One region of the Turicibacter sp. T129 genome, then DNA from elsewhere that is predicted to be linked to it. Evidence: a T-box and tRNA genes for the amino acid it is inferred to sense, from the RefSeq annotation. Region 1 holds a T-box; the other holds one or more tRNA genes.
What was found. A T-box is a leader RNA that pairs with one kind of tRNA and senses whether it is charged. The one in region 1 lies ahead of thrS (threonine--tRNA ligase), so its partner is inferred to be a tRNA-Thr.

Region 1 (10,025 bases):
ACTTCAGTCATTAATTTAACTGTATTTTCATAGTCATCACGATGAATCATTGATGTATGAGAGTGAATATAACGAGAAGCAATACCCACTGACATCGCTGGTGCTCCATCATGTGCTAAATGCATTTTAGCAGCATCCGTTGCTCCACCAGGTGTCACATCAAATTGGTAAGGAATATTTAATTCTTCTGCGACTTCAACGACAAAGTCACGTAATCCTTTATGACCAATTAATCCACCATCAATTAACGTGATGATTGGACCTTTCCCCATTTTAGCTTGAATTTGATTTGTTACACCAGGCACATCACCAGCTAATCCAACGTCTAATGCAAAGACGATTGATGGATTAATCATTTGACTAGTCGTTGCAGCTCCACGACATCCGACTTCTTCTTGAACCGTTCCTACACCATAAACAATGTTTGGATGATGTTCTCCTTTTAAGTTATTTAATACTTCAACTGCTACAGCACATCCAATACGGTTATCCCATGCTTTTGCTAATAAATATTTTTCATTGGCCATCGTGCGGAATTCGATATATGGCGTAATCATATCTCCTGGACGAATCCCTAACGCTTCAACTTCTTCTTTACTATCTACACCTAAATCAATGTACATATCTTTAATATCCATCGGTTTTTGACGAGCTTCTGCAGATAAAATATGAGGAGGAATTGATCCGATTACTCCATGATAAGTTTTGCCTGAGTTAGTTGTGATAGTCACTTGTTGAGCAAGCATAACTTGCCCCCACCATCCACCTAATGTCACAAATTTAATATATCCATTATCATCAATTTGGCGAACCATGAATCCAACTTCATCCATATGTCCTGCAATTAAAATTTTAGGACCATCTTCTTCCCCTACTTTTTTCGCAATTAATGATCCAATGTTATCTTGATAAATTTCATCGGCACTATCCCCGATATATTTTTTCATCACTTCACGCGCTTGACGTTCTTGCCCTGGAACAGCATTCGCATCTGTAATTTCCTTTAAAAACGTTAATGTTTGATCTAGTTGATTCATTACGTTCTCTCCTCCTAGTTATAATTTTCTATAAATAGTATCATATCACTTTATCTAATAATTGGAAATAGATTTGAAATATCTTTTTATTCGACATCAACAAACTTTTTACCTAATCAAAGACTTGATTATAAAAAAAGACACTACCAAGTAGTAGTGTCTAATAAGATTTTAAAAATAATGATCAAATTAATTATTTGTTCATTGCTTCTTTAGCAGTGTTTGCTAAAGTAGCGAATGCAGCAGCATCAGATACAGCTAAATCTGCTAACATTTTACGGTTAACTTCGATTCCAGCTAATTTTAATCCGTGCATTAATTTGCTGTATGATAATCCGTTCATACGAGCAGCAGCGTTGATACGAGTGATCCATAATTTACGGAAGTCACGTTTTTTCTGACGACGGTCACGGTAAGCATATTGTAATGATTTCATTACTTGCTCGTTTGCTGTTTTGTATAATGTATGTTTAGATCCAAAGTAACCTTTTGCTAATTTTAAAACGCGTTTACGACGTTTGCGTGATACAACTCCACCTTTTACACGTGGCATAATGAGTTCCTCCTTTGTTGTTACGAAAAATGTTTAGTGATTATTATAAGCTATATAACATATCTTTGATACGTTTGTAGTCGCTGTTTGATACGATAGCAGCTTTAGCTAAGTGTTTCTTTTGTTTAGTTGTTTTGTTATGAGCTAAGTGGCTTGTATAAGCGTGAGAACGTTTTAATTTCCCTGATCCTGTACGTTTAAAGCGTTTAGCAGCTCCACGATGAGATTTCATTTTTGGCATGGTAGAGTTCCTCCTTTATCTTTTCTACTTTTTCTTTGGTGCTAAAACGAGAAACATTGAGCGTCCGTCAAGTTTTGGATTTGATTCAAGATCCGCAATTTCAGCACACCCTTCAGCAAAGCGAGTTAAAACATTACGTCCGAATTCAGTGTGTGCGATTTCGCGACCTTTGAAACGTACGCTAACTTTAACTTTATCACCTTTTGTAAGGAATTTTTGAGCATTTTTTAATTTTGTATTAAAGTCATGCTGTTCGATGTTAGGACTTAAGCGAACTTCTTTTAAAGTCACAGTTGTTTGGTTTTTTCTAGCCTCACGAGCGTGACGTTGTTGTTCATAACGGTATTTACCGTAGTCCATAATACGACAAACAATAGGATTTGCTTGTGGTGCAACACATACTAAATCTAAGTTTTTCTCAGAAGCAGCACGTAATGCATCTTTACGTTGCATTAAACCAAGTTGTTCGCGGTTAGGACCAATCACTAACATTTCCTTAGCGCGGATATCTTCATTGATTAAGCTCTCGTTTTTTACATTCTTCTTGCTAATGATGAGCACCTCCAATTTTATAGAACATTCATGGAAAAAAAGAAAAACGTAAGCACTTAGTAAGCGCCCACGTTTAAATCACAATCACATTAACAATATCGTCGTAACGATAGTGACGTTTAACCTATCAGCTCTAGCTAATCAGGTGAGAAGTGGGTACTTCTTCTTTCCACATGATATTCACATTTATTGATTATAACACCTCAATTAGTATATGTCAATGAAGTGTTACATATTCTTTAACTTTTTTAGATTATCATCATTTAGCATGCCGCTATTGATTAAAGTCTTCAAAGCTTCATCACTGATGACTTCATCCTCAATAAGTCTATCATACGTTCCATTGCGAATCAACTCTTTATAATAAGAATTAAAAATTTCCAATGTGATGACATTATGATCGATATACGTCTTCATGCTAGTTAAGTAAGCCTCCATCTCATGTGCATCTATTTTATTATCAAGAAAGAAACTTAAATATGCTGACGTCGTGGCCATAAAAGGAAGAAACTCTTTAAATGCCGCTTGAATTTCTTGACGTTGATTCGGGTGTTTCTTAATAAACTGCTCTAATTGATTCAGATTAACTTTATTATTAGCAAAGAGATCATCTAATTCATTGCCAAATAAATCAATACTCTTTTTCACGTCTTCATACGGTTGATAAAATTCCTCCACTAAATGAGACACATACGGATTCACCTTAAGTAATAAATTGCTCAGTGAATAAGGTTTAACGAAATCAAATAGTGGAAAGGCTAAAATAATAACGATCACGATAACGTACGTATATGCATTTAAAATACTTAATAAAACACTTAACAAACCATCACCAATCCGATTAAATTTTGCGGATGGAAAAAAATATTGATGCCATTCATAATTAACTGAAAAAACATAAACTACACTCTTAATAATCACAAATGCAACGACAAACAAAATAAAAAAAACAATAAAAGGAATGATATTTTCTTCATAAGGCTCAATTAAATAATAAAAACTATCTGGTACAAATAAAGATACTTTAAGCTTCTTAGGAAGATAAGATACCACTTTATTGACAAGTGCCCCCGCTACTAAAGCTGATAAAAAAATTGAAAAGAGGTGAATCACTAAATTGACAAGACTAATTCGATAAGAACGTTGATAACCAACGATTGATGCGATACAAAAAACGATGAATATAATTAAATCAACAACTAAAATTTTTATCACTTCCATTCCCCCATGACTGCCACCACTTTGGATGTTTATATCTATAACTATTCTTCCCTATATTCTAGATATAAATGACATATTATATTACCTTCATTATTGTGATTTTTATCGATTTTATTCAAAAATATAAAAAAAGGAGACGATGTCTCCTTTTTCTATTCATTATTCAGGTTTATGATTTTTACGCTCAGCGATTTCTTCAACTAAGAAGTGAACGAATTCTTTAAGTGGTAATGTTTCAGTTTTTTGCTCTCCGAAGCGACGGAATGTTACTTCAGTATTTGCAACCTCTTTGTCTCCTAATACGATAGACATTGGGATTTTCTTAGTTTGTGATTCGCGGATTTTATAACCCATTTTCTCTTCGCGATCATCAAGTTCTAAGCGAATTTTATATTTACGTAATTCTTTCACTACTTCTTTTGCATACTCTAAGTGATATTGGTTGTTAACCGGAATCACTGTTACTTGAGTTGGTGCTAACCATAATGGGAATGCTCCTTTATATGTTTCAATTAAGTAAGCCATGAAACGTTCATAAGTTCCGATTAATCCACGGTGCATTACAACTGGACGTACTTTTTCTCCAGTTTCAGAAACATAAGTTAAATCGAAACGTTCTGGTAATAAGAAGTCTAATTGAATTGTTGACATTGTGATATCGTGCCCTAATGCTGTTTTGATTTGGATATCAAGTTTAGGACCATAGAAGGCTGCTTCCCCTTCTGCTTCAATGAACGGGATATTATTTTCAATTAATGTTTCACGTAACATTGATTCTGCATTTTCCCACATTTTATCATCATCGAAGTATTTCTCTTTGTTATTTGGATCACGTAAAGATAAACGATAGTAGTTGATTTCTACACCGAAATCTTTGATCACGCGATGAATTAACTCTAAACAACGTGAGAATTCTTCTTTAATTTGATCTGGACGAACAAAGATATGTGAATCAGTTAACGTCATCGCACGAACACGCTCAAGACCTGTTAAAGCACCTGATGCTTCAAAGCGATGTTGGATAACTTGCTCTGCATATCGAATTGGTAAATCACGATATGAACGTAATTTTGTTTTATAAACCATCATGTGATGAGGACAAGACATTGGTCGTAAAACTAATTCTTCATTGTCCATTTCCATTGGCACGAACATATCTTCTTTGTAATGTGCCCAGTGTCCTGATGTACGGTATAAATCAACTGATCCCATAACTGGAGTTGCAACGTGTTGATATCCATACTCTTCTTCTAGATCGATAATATAACGCTCAATTTGTTGACGAACTTTCATCCCGTTTGGTAACCAGATTGGTAGTCCTTGTCCAACTAATGGACTGAATGTGAATAATTCTAATTCACGTCCGATTTTTTTATGATCACGCTCTTTACGTTCTTCTAAAATACGTAAGTGTTCAGCTAATTGATCTTTTGTTAAAGCAGCTGCCCCGTAAATACGAGTTAACATTTTGTTATCACTATCTCCACGCCAGTAAGCTCCCGCTACATTTAATAATTTAAAGAATTTAACATCTTTTGTATTACCCACGTGAACTCCACTACATAAGTCAGTGAAATCTCCTTCAGAGTAAGTTGTAATAACTTCTCCTTCTTTAATAGCATCAATTAATTCTAATTTATATTCATCATTGGCAAAGAATTCTTTTGCCTCTTCACGGCTTAATTCACGACGGATAATTGGTAAAGCTTCTGAAGAAATTTTTTGCATCATTTTTTCAATCGCTGCTAAATCTGATTCAGTGATTTTTGCTTCTGTATCGATATCGTAATAGAATCCATCTTCGATAGCTGGTCCTACTCCGAATTTTGCATCTGGATATAGACGTTTAATCGCTGCTGCCATTAAATGAGCCGCAGAGTGATTAATGATTTCCCAAGCTTCAGGGCGATCATTTGTAATTAACTCGATTTTTGCATCTGCCTCGATTGGACGAGTTAAATCATATAAATGTCCGTTTAATTTAGCTGCCACACAACGTTTACGTAATCCTGGTGAAATTGATTGAGCAATCGCTTCGGCAGTAATTCCATTTTCAAACTGTTTCACATTTCCATCTGGGAAAGTAATGTTAATCATAGTGTTTTCCTCCTTTTTGTGATTCATGATGATCGGAGCGAATTTTTATGAATATAAAAAAATCGCTCCTAATCTTAACGAGTAGGAACGATTGAAATCGCGGTACCATCCTATTTCCGATAAAGTAAAAGACTTTATCAGCAACTTAATTCAGCTTTAACGCAGCCAGCGGGAATCTTTTTCAAGTCCAGTTCAAAGGGAGTAATTTAATAAGCGTTCTTAGAAATCTTACAGCCGAGGATTTCCTCTCTAAAAAGTCGTTTTTATTAAACCTTATCCTTATCAAAACTTTTAATATGTGACGAATTACCTATATATTATATGTCTGATTCATATTATAATGCATGATTTTTTTGAAATCAAGAAAAAATACTTCAATTTTTATCGTTTTTGGCGATAGTTTGTTCCTGTAATGGCCACAGGGGTTGTTAAAGCTTTAATGCGTTCTAATACACGAGCTCCTTTAATTTCTTCCACTTCACCTTTTTGCGTATAGGAATAATGATGTTGAAGCTGATTATAATCGAGATTTGAAGTAAAGAAGGTTGGCAATCCTTGGTGCATACGATAGTTTAAAATTCGCCCCAACACTTCGTCACGCATCCAGCTCGTCATGGACTCACTTCCGATGTCATCAAGCATAAGCACTTCAATTTGTTTTAATTGCTCAATCTTATCATACGCACTACTGTTTTCACTATTAAATCCTGATTTAATTTCAGCAATTAATTCTGGAAAATAAACAAGTCCACAAACAATTCCTCGTTGAGATAAAATGTTAGCAATTGCACTTAACATATATGTCTTTCCAGTTCCAAATGGACCATATAGATAAAGCCCACGCCCTTTTTTTGTCGTCATATATTCATGGATGAACAACGATGCCTTTTCATAAAACTCGGCACGCTCCGGATCCATAATAAATTGTTCGAAATTTGCATTTAAAATATCAGCCGGCATATGGAAACTCTTAATATTTTCTAAATGTTTTTGATTTAACGCATACTGACATGGCGTATACGCCACCTTTAATTGCTTATAAGAAGGTTTCAGTGTTGGATAATGGCCTTTAATAGGTTGCCTACAACTATTTAATCCTACACATCCGTTACACTTTTCTTTATTTCTTAAAAACTCATCTAAATCAGAAATATAATTCGAGATTAAAGATGGATCAATGTCATCTTGATATTGATGTAATGCTTTTGCAATCTCAGGTTCATTTAAAATTTCCGTATAAGCTTCCTTCGCCCCTGCTGGTCTAGCCATTAAATCTCCAATTCGTTGCACCACTCTCACCCTTTCTGATTTAAAAGTTGACTTTGTAATTGTTTCATACGTTCGATCTTTTGTAAATCGTCATCCGTTAATGACTTCTTCTCTTCGACACGTTGTGCATTTGCCTTTAACCAATCTGGCACTTGTTCTTGTCGTACGACTCGAGCTGTCTTTGGATACACCTTCGCTGCTGCTGGCATTGTTTTTTCAATTTCACGTTTTTGTTTTGCTTTTAACATTGTCTTAACTTGTACCATAGCCTTTTCAGTTGTATTAATTTCTTTACGTTGCCATTCACCCGCAATTTTTTCAACCAATTGTTTTGGCAAACGCCCATCTGAAATATTTAATACATAATCAATTAAAACATTAACAACTCCTGGTGCCATCTGTTGATCGACCATTAACCACTCTACTAACTGCCGATCAGCTGGAACGGGCTCTTTTTGGTGATATTTAAAACGTAGGAAATCAATTGGATTTTGCGATAAATGGACAAGTAATTGCTTTTCTTTTGATAAAGCAGCTTGTGTCTCATCCATAAGTGGCGCCTCCTGTTTAGTTTTTGGCATCTCCACAACCTCAATCGGCTTACCTTTATTCAAGAATTGGAAGTATTGTTTCGCTTGCTTGCGGAACACTTCTAAATTCACAAAGCCATCCGTATCAAGGGCATCAAAAATGAGACGCGCTAGTTCATGTTCATCTAGCTTATATAAAAAGGCAATTTTATTAATTTGATCTAATAGCTTATCAGATAATATCTGATCATCCATTCCAAACTGCTTCAGTAAGGCAAATAACAATTCTTGATCAAATGCTAATTCTAATTTAACACCCTTTTGATTATCCGCCACTGTCGGTAAAGGACTTGCCTGTAAAGTAGCAGAAGAACGCATAAGAACCGTTGTATCAAAAACTTCATTGAAAGGTTTTGAAATATTTTGTCCTTGAATGTGTGGGAGTTCTTGAACAAATAATTGTTTTAATTGCTGATAATCATGATTTCCAACTTTTAAATTTAAAAAGACGTTAATAATCCCATCATTAAAAAAGGCTTTTGCCTGCATCGGTTTCTTTAAATAATATGTCAAATGATGATCTTCTTCGGTGACATACACTTGAATCAATCCAACTGCTTCTAACTTATATCGTAAAGCCAATAAATCTTCTACTCCAACATTTAAAACTTGTAATAATAAGTGATGTGAAAATAAAGAGGGACTACTTTTACTAGCTAATGTATTTAAAGTCATATATAAGCTAACGGCCACAGAGCCGATAATAGGTTGATAAAGTAACGTTAAAATTTGCAATTCTTCCGAAGTCATCATTTGTGTGACACAAAGTTCGAATTCTGTATTCGGTTTAATCATCGTTGTATCCACCACAAACACTCCTTCTGTTAAAATGTGAAATCCCTATTTAAAATAGGGATTGATTTCTTATATTATCGGTTTAAAGCAAGACCTTTAAACATTAATCGCTTATCTAATGCTTGATATAAAGACTGAATGACTTTCTTTCCTTTTCCAAAGCTGATTAGACCTGCTGTATTTACTGTAAAATCCACCGTCGTTTCGATTGGATTAATTTTTACAATCGTGACGATAACCTCACAATCTTTACGTTTCAACATTAATTCTTGACGAATATCGTCTTCAAAGGCAACATTGAAATCTAACTCTTTAGCGACCTCTAACAATCCTGCCTTTGTTTGTTGATAATTATTTTTATAATAGTGTGTCATCAACACCTCATCTGTCGCCCTTTCCCCCGACTCGAAGTGCGTTTTAAACATGTCCATAAATCCCATTTTTAATTCCTCCCATCATTTCATAGCAACTCTATATGTCAAGACTAATCTAAAGAAGTCTGACATGCTTTTTCCCAAAGCATCTCAAACATCTCCTCAAATTGAGTTCGTAACTCACTCATGGAGCGCTCATTAGTTAAAACATAATCAGCACGATCTCGCTTTTGTTCGAGTGACATTTGTGAATTAATTTTCGCTAACGCGTAATCCTCATCAATTCCATCACGCTTCATCAAACGTTTTACTTGAATGTCACGTGGAACATAAACAACTAATGTACAATCAGCTAATGATTCAAAATCACTTTCAAACAGTAGCGGGACATCAAGTACCACAAGTTGTTCCCCATTTCGTCTCGCAACTTCAATTCCCTCCACTATTTTTTGTTTGACTAGCGGATGAATCATTTCATTTAACTTATACTTTGCCGACTCATCATGAAAAATAATCGAACCTAGTACATCACGAGCTAATTCTCCATTTTCCTTAATCACAGATGAGCCAAACTCATGCGCTAAATCATACAGTAACTGACTTCCTGGCTTCTGAAGTTGTCTCACAATACGATCTGCATCTAAAACAACAATCCCCTTTTCTAAAAACCATGAAGTAACTGTGCTTTTTCCAGATGAAATCCCACCTGTTAATCCAACGACTAACATTTACTTCATCTCCTTCGCCGTTAACTTCTGACACGTTGGACAGAAATAGGTCCCACGTCCACCGACTTTAATTTTCTCAATCGGTGTGTGACACTCGTAACAGTTCTCTCCTTTTCGTTGATGAACTAACAGCTCATTTTGAAAAGTTCCAGAAACTCCATGCGAGGAACGAAACGTACGAATCGTCGTTCCACCTAATTCAATTGCACGCGCTAATACTTCTACCGTATATTTTACCACATTTGCAATGTCTTTGTCTGTTAATTCTGAGCTTGAAGTTAATGGATGCAATCGGGCACGATAAAGAACTTCATCGACATAAATATTTCCAAGTCCACATACAACTGTTTGATCAAGTAACAATGATTTAATCGGTTTCTTTTTGTTCTGAATTTTTTCTTTCACATATGATGGTGTAAACTCTGTTGCAAAAGGCTCTAAACCTAACACTTGAAACGGCGCCGTCGTTTCTAAATCAATGGCTTTATCGTATAAATGATACGTTCCGAATTTACGTGTATCTTGATATAATAATCGTTTTCCATTTTCTAACGTGAAAATCGCATGA
Region 2 (10,025 bases), on a different contig from region 1:
TATGAAAGTATCATTACTTCTTTGAAAGAACGTCTTCAAGCGGGTAAAGGGATTGGAGGACTTTATTTAACATTTAATTCTGATATTCGTGCCTTTTATGAAAATACGCGTATTAATGGTCAAAAACTTTCAACGTTAGATGATTTAAATCGCATTGAATCCCAAAGACAAAAGCTCGAATTGTTAGCTAAGTTTGCAAAGATTTGGAATAAGAATATGGCACCTAATGGTGGTGAGTTTATTGATGGTAATGAAAGTCAGGTATTGTTTGCTCATAATCAAAAGATGAAGCAATTTAGTATTATTATGGAATGCCTTGAAGAAATTCAGCAATTAAATGACTTTTTATCACCAATTGTTCAAGGGTATAAAAAAATTGGTTATGAAAATTTATCTGATTTAAAGGCGTTATCTTATTCGATTGAATTGACGCAAAATAAAATAAGACAAAAAGGGTGGCAAGAGGTTTATCAAGTTCTTTTAAGTAAATATAAGCCACTACTTATCGGTGAACAACTTCATTCAGTTGGTCAGGAGCTTTATAATGCTTTAGTGAATAAAGATTTAGAGTTATTTGCTGAAATATTAGGAAAAATCCAGTCATTAAATCAGATTAAAGAGCAATATCAAGTCTTTTATGGATTGCTTCATGAACTAAAGGTGGCGATGCCGTTATTTGCGAATGAGTTAGTGAATACAATTGGTATGGTGGAGCTGATGCCTGGAAGTTTGGCTGAGATTTTTGATTATGCGAAGTTAACGACTTTTTTAGATTCACTTGAAGATTGGAAAAATGGTGAGCTTGAATTAAAAATGCAGATGCTTGAAAAAGAAGAGATCTCATTGATTAAGCAATTAATTTTTAAAATGACGTGGAAGAATCAGTTAGATCGTGTGACGCCTGAAGAGGACCGTGCGCTTCAAACATGGATGCAGAAGATGAATCGAATTGGAAAAGGAACGGGACGACAGGCCCAGAAGTTTAGACGTGAGGCTCGTGTTGAGATGGAGAAGTGCCAAAGTGCCATTCCAGTTTGGATTATGCCGGTCAAAGAGGCCATTGAGAATTTTAAGGTGAATCCTGATTTATTTGATGTGGTTATTATTGATGAAAGTAGCCAGTGTAATGTGTTAAGTTTACCGATTTTAATGCGTGGAAAAAAGGTGGTTATTGTTGGAGATGATCAGCAGATTAGTCCAATGATGCCGGGGATTTCTGAGGCGTCAGTTAAAGATTTGATGAGTCGATATTTGTATAATATTGAAAATGGGAATTCATATGATTTCCAAACGTCTCTTTATGATATTGCTTGCCGCGTCTTTTCAAGTAAAGGAAAGCTCATGTTAAAGGAACATTTCCGTTGTGTACCTGAAATTATCGGATTCTCAAATGAGTTAGCTTATCATAATGAGATGATTCCGCTTAAATTACCCGTTTTATCTGAACAGTTTAATCCTGCTGTGATGGCAATTTATGTTGAAGATGGTGCTCGGGATGAGAAGAAGACGAATTTAAATGAGGCGAAGCGAATTGTTTCTGATATTAAAGCTTGTATTGAAAATCCGATATATGATGGAAAAAGCATGGGTGTGATTTCTTTACTTGGTGCTGAGCAAGCGAAGTTAATTCAGAAACTCTTATTAGATGCGGTTGGGGAGAAGGTCATGGTTGAGCGTCAGATTATTTGTGGCGATGCTTATTCGTTCCAAGGAGATGAGCGTGATGTGATGTTCTTATCTTTAGTTATCGCACCTAATATGCGTTACAATGCATTAAATAAGAAGATGTACACGCAACGTTTTAATGTTGCAGCTAGTCGTGCGAAGTGTCAGATGCGTCTATATCATTCGGTTTCTATTAGCGAGTTATCAGCGGAAGATTTACGTTATGAATTATTAGCTTATTGTCAAAATCCAAAACCGATGTATGAGTTAGTAAGTCATGAGTGTGAAACGTTGCTAGAACGTGATGTGATGAAAGCTATTGAAGCTCGTGGTTATGTTGTGAAGTCCAAGGTGTCCATTGGAAAGTATCAAATGGATTTAGTGGTTGAAGGAGAGCGTCAACGTTTAGCAATTGAGTGTGACGGCGATACGTTCTATGGGGTTGAAAAGATTGAACAAGATCTTGAGCGTCAAGGCGTGCTTGAACGTGCTGGATGGCATTTTATCCATATTCGTGGAAGTATCTTTTATCGAAATCAAGAACTTGCACTTCAACCTGTTTTTGAAAAACTTAAAGAGCTCGGAATTGAAGGTGAAAAAAATCTATCGTAAGATAGATTTTTTTTGTATAAAGCGATGATTTTTGCTCATAGTATAAAAAGAGAAAAATTTCGGCAAAAAGTTTGAATAATTTGTTGACACAATTCGACAGGCGTGATATTATATATGTGTACCAAGCCGAACGAAAGAAAAGGCCCGTTGGTGAAGCGGTTTAACACACATGCCTTTCACGCATGCATACACGGGTTCGAATCCCGTACGGGTCACCATTAAAAGAAAAGCAAAAATGAGCGTTTATAACACGCTGAAAGTGGAAAGAACAATGAAATAACTAGAGGTTATGAATTGTTATTGAACTTTACAAGTGTTATGCGAGTGTTGCTAGACAATGTAAAAAAAGCCGGAATAGCTCAATTGGTAGAGCAACTGACTTGTAATCAGTAGGTTGCGGGTTCAAGTCCTGTTTCCGGCACCATAAAATATGGAGGATTAGCTCAGCTGGGAGAGCATCTGCCTTACAAGCAGAGGGTCGGCGGTTCGAGCCCGTCATCCTCCACCATAACAAGAAAAGCATAAGCGAGCGTTTATAACACGCTGAAAGTGAAAAGAATGATAAAATAACTAAAAGTTATGAATCATTATTGAACTTTACAAGTGTTATGCGAGTGTTGCTAGACAATAAGAAAAAATGGGCTATAGCCAAGCGGTAAGGCAACGGACTTTGACTCCGTCATGCGCTGGTTCGAATCCAGCTAGCCCAGCCAATTAAATTGTGTCCTGCTAGCTCAGTTGGTAGAGCATCTGACTTTTAATCAGAGGGTCAGAGGTTCGAGTCCTCTGCAGGACACCATTTTTTTTATTTTATACTTGTTTTTTAGTGAAAAGATGATATAATAAAAAAGTAATCAAATTGCGGGTGTGGCGGAATTGGCAGACGCGCTAGATTTAGGCTCTAGTACCTTTGGTGTGCAGGTTCAACTCCTGTCACCCGCACCATTTAATATCATGAAGGATATCCTCACTGGGATGTCTTTTTTGTTGTTTTTTAATTAGATATAGTTGCCTAAAAGAACGTTTTTATATTAGTATCCATTTTTTTTATGCGTAATTTTTCATTTACTTTAATATAATAGAATATAAAATCATAAAGAAAGTTGTGAAAGAATGGATAGGCGCTTAGAAGAGAAGAGAGAACGAATAGCTTTGAAAATTTCTTTAGGAGCAGGGGTTTTATTTGTATTAGCGGAGCTTCTGATGGCTATTCTGTCAAAGTCGCAAGCTGTTTTAATGGATTCAATTTATGATGCATCAGAGTTGATGATGATCTTATTTTCATTAAAGCTTGTTCCACTACTTTATAAGCCAGTCAGTGAAAAACAACCTTATGGTTATTCGCAAGTTGAATCGTTGTTTATTGCGATTAAAGGGTTTGTGTTAGCTTCTGTGACAGTGGCACTTGTCGTAAACAATGTACAGTTGATGTTTCATGGGGGGCGTGATATTCAGTTTACGCAAATTGCTTATTTTGAGTTGTTTGCAACAGGTTTGAGTGTGATTGTAATCTTAATATTGAGGCGCTTAAATCGAGATTCAAATTCCCCTATTTTGAAAACAGAAATGATGGAGTGGTCCATTGATGCGATTGCAAGTTTTGGGATGTCAGTTGCTTTTTTGGTTCCTACATTTGTTAGTCATCCTTGGTTCGATGCTTTGTTGCCTTATTTAGATCAAATCATTGCGATTTTTTTGTCGTGTTTTATTTTACCGTTACCAATTCGTGCCGTTTTAACAGCGATGAGAGATATTTTTTTAATGGCTCCTGAAGAGGAAACAATGGTATTAATTAAAGACAAATGTGAACCCATTCTAAAGTCGTATCATTTGCATGAAACAACGTATGATGTAGTGCGCACAGGCAGAAAGATTTGGATTTCTATTTATGTACTTCCTAATGATGATTATGTATCGGTTAGGTTGTATTCTAAAGTTCAGGATTTATTAGAAGAGGCATTACAAAATGATTTTTCTGATTTTTATATCGAATTATTACCTGATATTTTATAAGGGACTAGTTGCTAGTCTCTTTTTTGTATATTTGACAATCACTTACTATGCCTGTGGTTCAGAAAGCTATTAGTATGCTATTAAAAATAAAAATCCTTCTAAGATGAAAAGATAAGGCCAGTTTTTCGCCTATCCAGTTTAATAAAGGATATAAATAGTCAGGCACATCTGATATGGAATGATTAATTATTATATTGTATATATGCTCATATATTAATTAGTAGGAGGGGGATAGAGATGAAAAGGAAAATTCGAGTGCTATCGATTGATGGAGGTGGAATACGCGGAATTATTCCAGCTAAAATTATGATAAAGATAGAAGAGTTGTTGCAAGAGTATAGTCAAAATCCCAATACAAGAATTAGTGATTATTTTGATTTGATTGCTGGAACGAGTACAGGAAGTATCTTAGCAGGCTTGTATCTTTGTCCAGATGGTTTTGGGAGTACTCATTCAAAATATAGTGCTAAAGAGGTATTAGATTTATACTTAGCTCATGGAGGTGAAATGTTTGAACGCTCATGGAAAACGCAACTGATAGATTATTTTGGATTAACGAGTCCTTTATATAAGGCTGAAAAGCTTGAAAAGATGTTAGCTGATTATTTTGGTGACTTACGGTTAGAAGATTTGGTGAAACCCTGTTTGTTTCCAGCGTATGATGTGGAACATGGGGAAGCCATTTTTTTTAATCAGATGAATGCTTATCGAGAGGTTGATAAAAATTTTTTAGTTCGAGAGGTGATTCGGGCTTCAACAGCAGCTCCTACCTATTTTCCGGTTGCTAAGTTAAATAATCAGTCTAAAGAAGAGTCATACTCCTTAATTGATGGAGGAATGTTTGCGAATAATCCTGCGTTATGCGCTTATGTTGAAGCTTGTAAGTTTCCTTTTCAACCGTCGCCAGATGATATTATGATTTTGTCATTAGGGACAGGTTCTAAAGGTAAAACGTATCCGTATGAATCATCTAAAAGATGGGGAAAAGTGAGATGGGTGGTCCCTGTCATTGATATTTATGGTTCAGCAGGTTCTCAAACTGTTGATCACCAATTAAAAGTCCTGTATCGGTGTCAGCATATTCGGGATCAGTATTTTAGAATTGAACCAGATTTAAGTCAATTTGATGTCAGTCCTCTTATGGATAATGTCAGTACAAAAAATATAAAAGCATTGGAAGCAGTTGGTGAAAAAATGGTAGAAGAACATTGGGATAAAATAAAAGCTTTTACTCGTAAATTGTATATTAGTCAAATTGGATGTCAGCCAGATGAGTTTTATCGCATGAAATAATCGGATATTTTTTTGAGAAAGATAGTGTTTGGAGGATGAGTGATTCTATCGGATTTATCAAGAGGGGTAATTGATACAGTAAATAATCTAATTAAGATTTATTTGAATGAGCATCAATTAGCTAAGATTTTAATCAATATTTTTAATAATTTTATAGAGCGAGGTTGTTAGAGCTGACAACTTTCTTTTTGTGTTTTTAGGATTGGCAGAGTGGAATGTTTAACTATGAAATGAAGGTATTAAGGGAGGAATCTATGAATTTCTTTATGTCTTATTATGAGGTAAATGGTGCTCTACTTTAAGTCGTAGATTGGACGGTCGATATATTAATTAATGATTAATTATTAATCCGTGAAATATTACAGAGAATGAAGATACCTGAGGTAGTTGATATAAGTTATCAGATTCTGAGCGCATTATTACGAGATTTAGAGGTTGATGAAGATGGATTCGCAACCATTTTAGTAACATTTAAAAATACCTCATCAGAAAGTTTTGTTGGAGGAGTTTTGGAAGTTAGAACAATTAAAGCTTGTTGTTACTGTTCATGAATAACATAAAAAGAGAAAGCCAAAACTTTCTCTTTTTTATGTTATTCATCTTCAAATAAAATCATTTGACGTATTTTTTTAGTAAATGAGGAGAATAATATAGATGAATTTTGAAAAAATAGATATAGATTAGTAAGTTTTAAAAGTTGAACTAATTGATGATTATTCATGTTCATTGACCTCCTCATATGAATTGAATCACTGTTTTCATAATTATTATGAACGGAAAATGTCAAAGTATATTGAAAGATTAATGTTAGATATATGAAATAATGCATAAAAAAACTGTTTCATCATGAAACAGTTTTTAGAATTGCTTAGCTAAATAAGGCTTGGATTCCAGTTAAGAATACGATAGCAATAGCGACAGGTGCAACAAATTTTGTTACTGTGATGTAAGCCATTGTATTTTTAATTGATTTTGATCCTTGTTGTAATTCATCTTCAATGTCAGATTTTTTCATGATAAATCCTAAGAAAATCATGATTAATAATCCACCAATTGGAAGTAATACGTTAGCTGATAATAAATCCATCCAATCAAATAATGTATGCCCATTGAAGACTAAAGCTGAATCTGGTATTTGTGATAAAGCACAGAATGTTGAGATTACAATAACTGCTAATGTTGTTAATCCCATTGCTTTACGACGGTTAACTTTTAATTCTTCCGTAACGTAAGCGATGATAACTTCGAAGATTGAGACAACTGAAGTTAAAGCTGCAATAAATAATAATAAGAAGAATAACGCACCGAAGATAACTCCGCCAGGCATTTGTAAGAAGACGTTTGGTAAAGTAATGAAGACTAAACCAGGTCCGGCTGTTGGATCAATACCAAATGCGAATACAGCTGGGAAGATGGCTAGTCCAGCAAGTAAAGCAATCATTGTATCTGCTGCTGCAATTGAGAAAGTTACGGATGTTAAGTTTTCTTTTTTACTAATGTAAGAACCGTATGTTAACATCGTCCCCATTCCAACACTTAGTGAGAAGAATGAGTGCCCTAAAGCATCTAAAACAGCCTTCATTGATAATTCACTGAAATCTGGTTTTAATAAGAACTGAATTCCTTCACCTGCTCCCGGTAATGTGATAGCACGAATAACTAATAAAGCGATAATTCCAACAAGTCCAGGCATTAATATTTTAGTGTATTTCTCAATTCCATCTTTGATCCCACCAAATAAAATAGCAAGTGATAAGATAATGAAAATCACTGTATAAATGATTGGGGTTGAACTTGATGAGAAGTTATTAAAAGTGTCAGTAATTTGTGCTGCTGACATTCCAGCAAATGAATTAGTGACGGTTAAAATGAAATAATGGATGGTATATCCTGCAATGACTGTATAGAACCCTAAAATCATGAAGGCACTAATAATTCCCATCCATCCAATTGCTGACCATTTCGTGTTGGGTGCAATCTTTTTAAATGAACGAACCGCGTTGGCCTGACCTCGGCGTCCAATAATGAACTCAGCCAATAAAACGGGAATCCCTACTGCTAAAATTGAAATTAAATAAACTAAAATAAAGGCTGATCCACCGTTTTCTCCGACGATGTACGGAAACTTCCAAATGTTTCCTAGACCAACTGCTGAACCTGCAGCAGCTGCGATTACTCCGAAACGTGAACTAAATCCGTCACGTTTCGCAGTTGTTGCTTGTTGACTCATATTCAATTCCTCCTACTGTTCTACCAAGCATTTAACTTTTTTGTTAAATGCTTCTACCTATACTTCTTTTATAACTTTCTAAACCTACCTACCTACAAAACGTTCAAATAAGGTCTAACTTATAAAAGTGACTTTATTTTAACATGCAATTTTTGATTTGAAAAGTAAAATGATTATAGAAATAAAAAAAGTCAAATTTTAAGTGAAAAAATCGTTCTGTATCAATTTTATCTTCATGAAAGGAGAATATTTTGTATCAATAAAGGGGAAAATACATGAGGTAAACTATATAGTTGCCACAAACGGAGGTTGTATTATGTCAATCAAATGCGGTGCACATAATTGTGTACATAATGATAATAATGGAAATTGCTATGCTGGAGTTGTCAATGTTCGAGGAACACATGCATTAACAACAGATGAAACATTATGTAAAAGCTTTGCTGATCAAGATTTAAAAGCAGATGCCGAATTTGCGACAGAATTTAATGCTGCACCTAAGAAAGCAGGTGTTAATAATATTAAATGTAGTGCTTGTCATTGTAAACATAATGATCATCAAAAATGTTATGCTGAAGACGTTCAAATTAATCATGTGACAGCTAGCTGCGAAACATTTGAACAACATTAAAAAGAGGGCTTCTATAGAGAAGCCTTTTTTCTTTAAGGGAAGTTCTAAATGATAGAGGAATCTTCATATACTGTCATACATATGTTAGGGGAGCGAATTAGATGGAGATGTTGAAGATTGGAGTAGATTTAGGTGCTGTATTTCAGATGAATGAAGTATGTGAGGGAACTTATGTAAAGGGAGTTTTATTTTCTTTTTTACAACAATTAATGAAATTCAATCATCAAATTGTTGAAATCTTCATTTTTTCAGCAGATAATCCATCTATTTCCCCGATGGTTTTTGAAAGCTTATCTGTTCACCAATTAAATATTGATCAAGTTATTTTTACAGGAGGCGAGTCATTAATCTCTTATTTACAGGCATTAGAAGTGGAAGTATATTTCTCTGCTGATGAGTTTATGGTTGCAAAAGCGCAAGCAGTGGGAATTTTAGCAGGTGTAATCTCGAATCAAGTCCCGCTTTCAACCTTAAGTATTGCCTTTGATCATCGTTTGTTTTTAGATCAGGTCACTTATAGTGGTCTTGGAAAGTGGATTCCACTATTAGGTTATATTCAACAACAAGATAAACAATCTTTATCGATTGAACTAATGACGACCCGTTCATATAGTGTGGATCGTTGGATAAAGGAGTTGTTTAAAGACTCTCAATGTAAGATTAATGCAGTTTGTTTTATCGCCTCTGGAAAGGGCGCTGATTTAATGGAGTTATATAACGTTCATATTTATTTTGAAGGAGAGCAGCGGGAACAACTATCACCCCTTCCAAACTCTGAATGTATTTTAAATATTGATTTTTGAAGGAAGCATGCTTTAGAAGGTAGCATATCATTTTTTGAATGGAAGATTAGAAAGCATAGGTGAGGCGTGACGTTATCATGAGTCACTTGATGAACATTGTTTAATATTGATGATCTTATCAAGTGACTTAATTTATGAATTTATATGGGGGCTTTTAGGAATAATTTATTTAGTATTCAAGGTGAATTTTTGGTTGCTTTATCTATTTAATACGATTAACGTTCATTGTTGATTAATTTCAAAGAAAGGTGTTAACATTAATTATATTATTTTAGAAGGGGATTTTAGAGTAAACAACAGCTTTTTTATATTAGACATCAGTTGACTTATATTGATAAAATGGGAAAAAATATATATAATGAGTGTATAAAGTTATCCACAGATAATATTAAATATGAGTGTAAGAGGTGAGTAAAGGTGGCATATGATTTAAGCGATAAGTTAGTGGTGGCAATTTCAAGTCGTGCTTTATTTGATCTTGAACATGAAAATCAAATTTTTGAGAACAATGGAATTGAAGCATATACACGTTATCAAATTGAGCATGAGAATACTGTCTTACCAAAGGGGACAGCTTTTCCGTTAGTTGAAGCTTTACTAAGCTTAAATGAGAAGTTTGAGGAGCCAATTGTGGAGGTCATTATTTTATCAAGTAATAGTCCAGAGACAGGATTGCGTGTTTTTAATAGTATCTCAGAATATGGATTAGATATTGTTCGAGCAGCCTTTACGGGTGGGGAGGCTAAACACCCTTATTTAGAGGCATTTAATATTGATC

Region 2: it encodes a tRNA-Thr, which carries the amino acid that the T-box ahead of thrS (threonine--tRNA ligase) is inferred to sense. The anticodon was not compared.

Annotation. Positions count from the first base shown of each region.
Region 1 covers NZ_JAMQUU010000005.1:7,173-17,197, reverse strand. The annotation lists gene NEH75_RS00450 (M42 family metallopeptidase) at 1-1,037, opposite strand, end outside; gene rplT (50S ribosomal protein L20) at 1,231-1,590, opposite strand; gene rpmI (50S ribosomal protein L35) at 1,634-1,831, opposite strand; gene infC (translation initiation factor IF-3) at 1,856-2,392, opposite strand; ribosomal protein L20 leader region at 2,418-2,557, opposite strand; gene NEH75_RS00430 (CvpA family protein) at 2,612-3,598, opposite strand; gene thrS (threonine--tRNA ligase) at 3,764-5,701, opposite strand; T-box leader at 5,782-5,996, opposite strand; gene dnaI (primosomal protein DnaI) at 6,083-6,991, opposite strand; gene NEH75_RS00415 (replication initiation and membrane attachment family protein) at 6,997-8,355, opposite strand; gene NEH75_RS00410 (hypothetical protein) at 8,430-8,795, opposite strand; gene coaE (dephospho-CoA kinase) at 8,840-9,457, opposite strand; gene mutM (DNA-formamidopyrimidine glycosylase) at 9,458-10,025, opposite strand, start outside.
Region 2 covers NZ_JAMQUU010000043.1:4,335-14,359, forward strand. The annotation lists gene NEH75_RS08765 (AAA domain-containing protein) at 1-2,277, shown strand, start outside; tRNA gene NEH75_RS08770 (tRNA-Glu) at 2,419-2,495, shown strand; tRNA gene NEH75_RS08775 (tRNA-Thr) at 2,626-2,701, shown strand; tRNA gene NEH75_RS08780 (tRNA-Val) at 2,710-2,785, shown strand; tRNA gene NEH75_RS08785 (tRNA-Gln) at 2,916-2,990, shown strand; tRNA gene NEH75_RS08790 (tRNA-Lys) at 3,001-3,076, shown strand; tRNA gene NEH75_RS08795 (tRNA-Leu) at 3,139-3,222, shown strand; gene NEH75_RS08800 (cation diffusion facilitator family transporter) at 3,391-4,290, shown strand; gene NEH75_RS08805 (patatin-like phospholipase family protein) at 4,528-5,583, shown strand; gene NEH75_RS08810 (hypothetical protein) at 5,952-6,134, shown strand; gene NEH75_RS08815 (sodium-dependent transporter) at 6,452-7,813, opposite strand; gene NEH75_RS08820 (DUF1540 domain-containing protein) at 8,130-8,444, shown strand; gene NEH75_RS08825 (5'-nucleotidase) at 8,546-9,247, shown strand; gene NEH75_RS08830 (5'-nucleotidase) at 9,665-10,025, shown strand, end outside.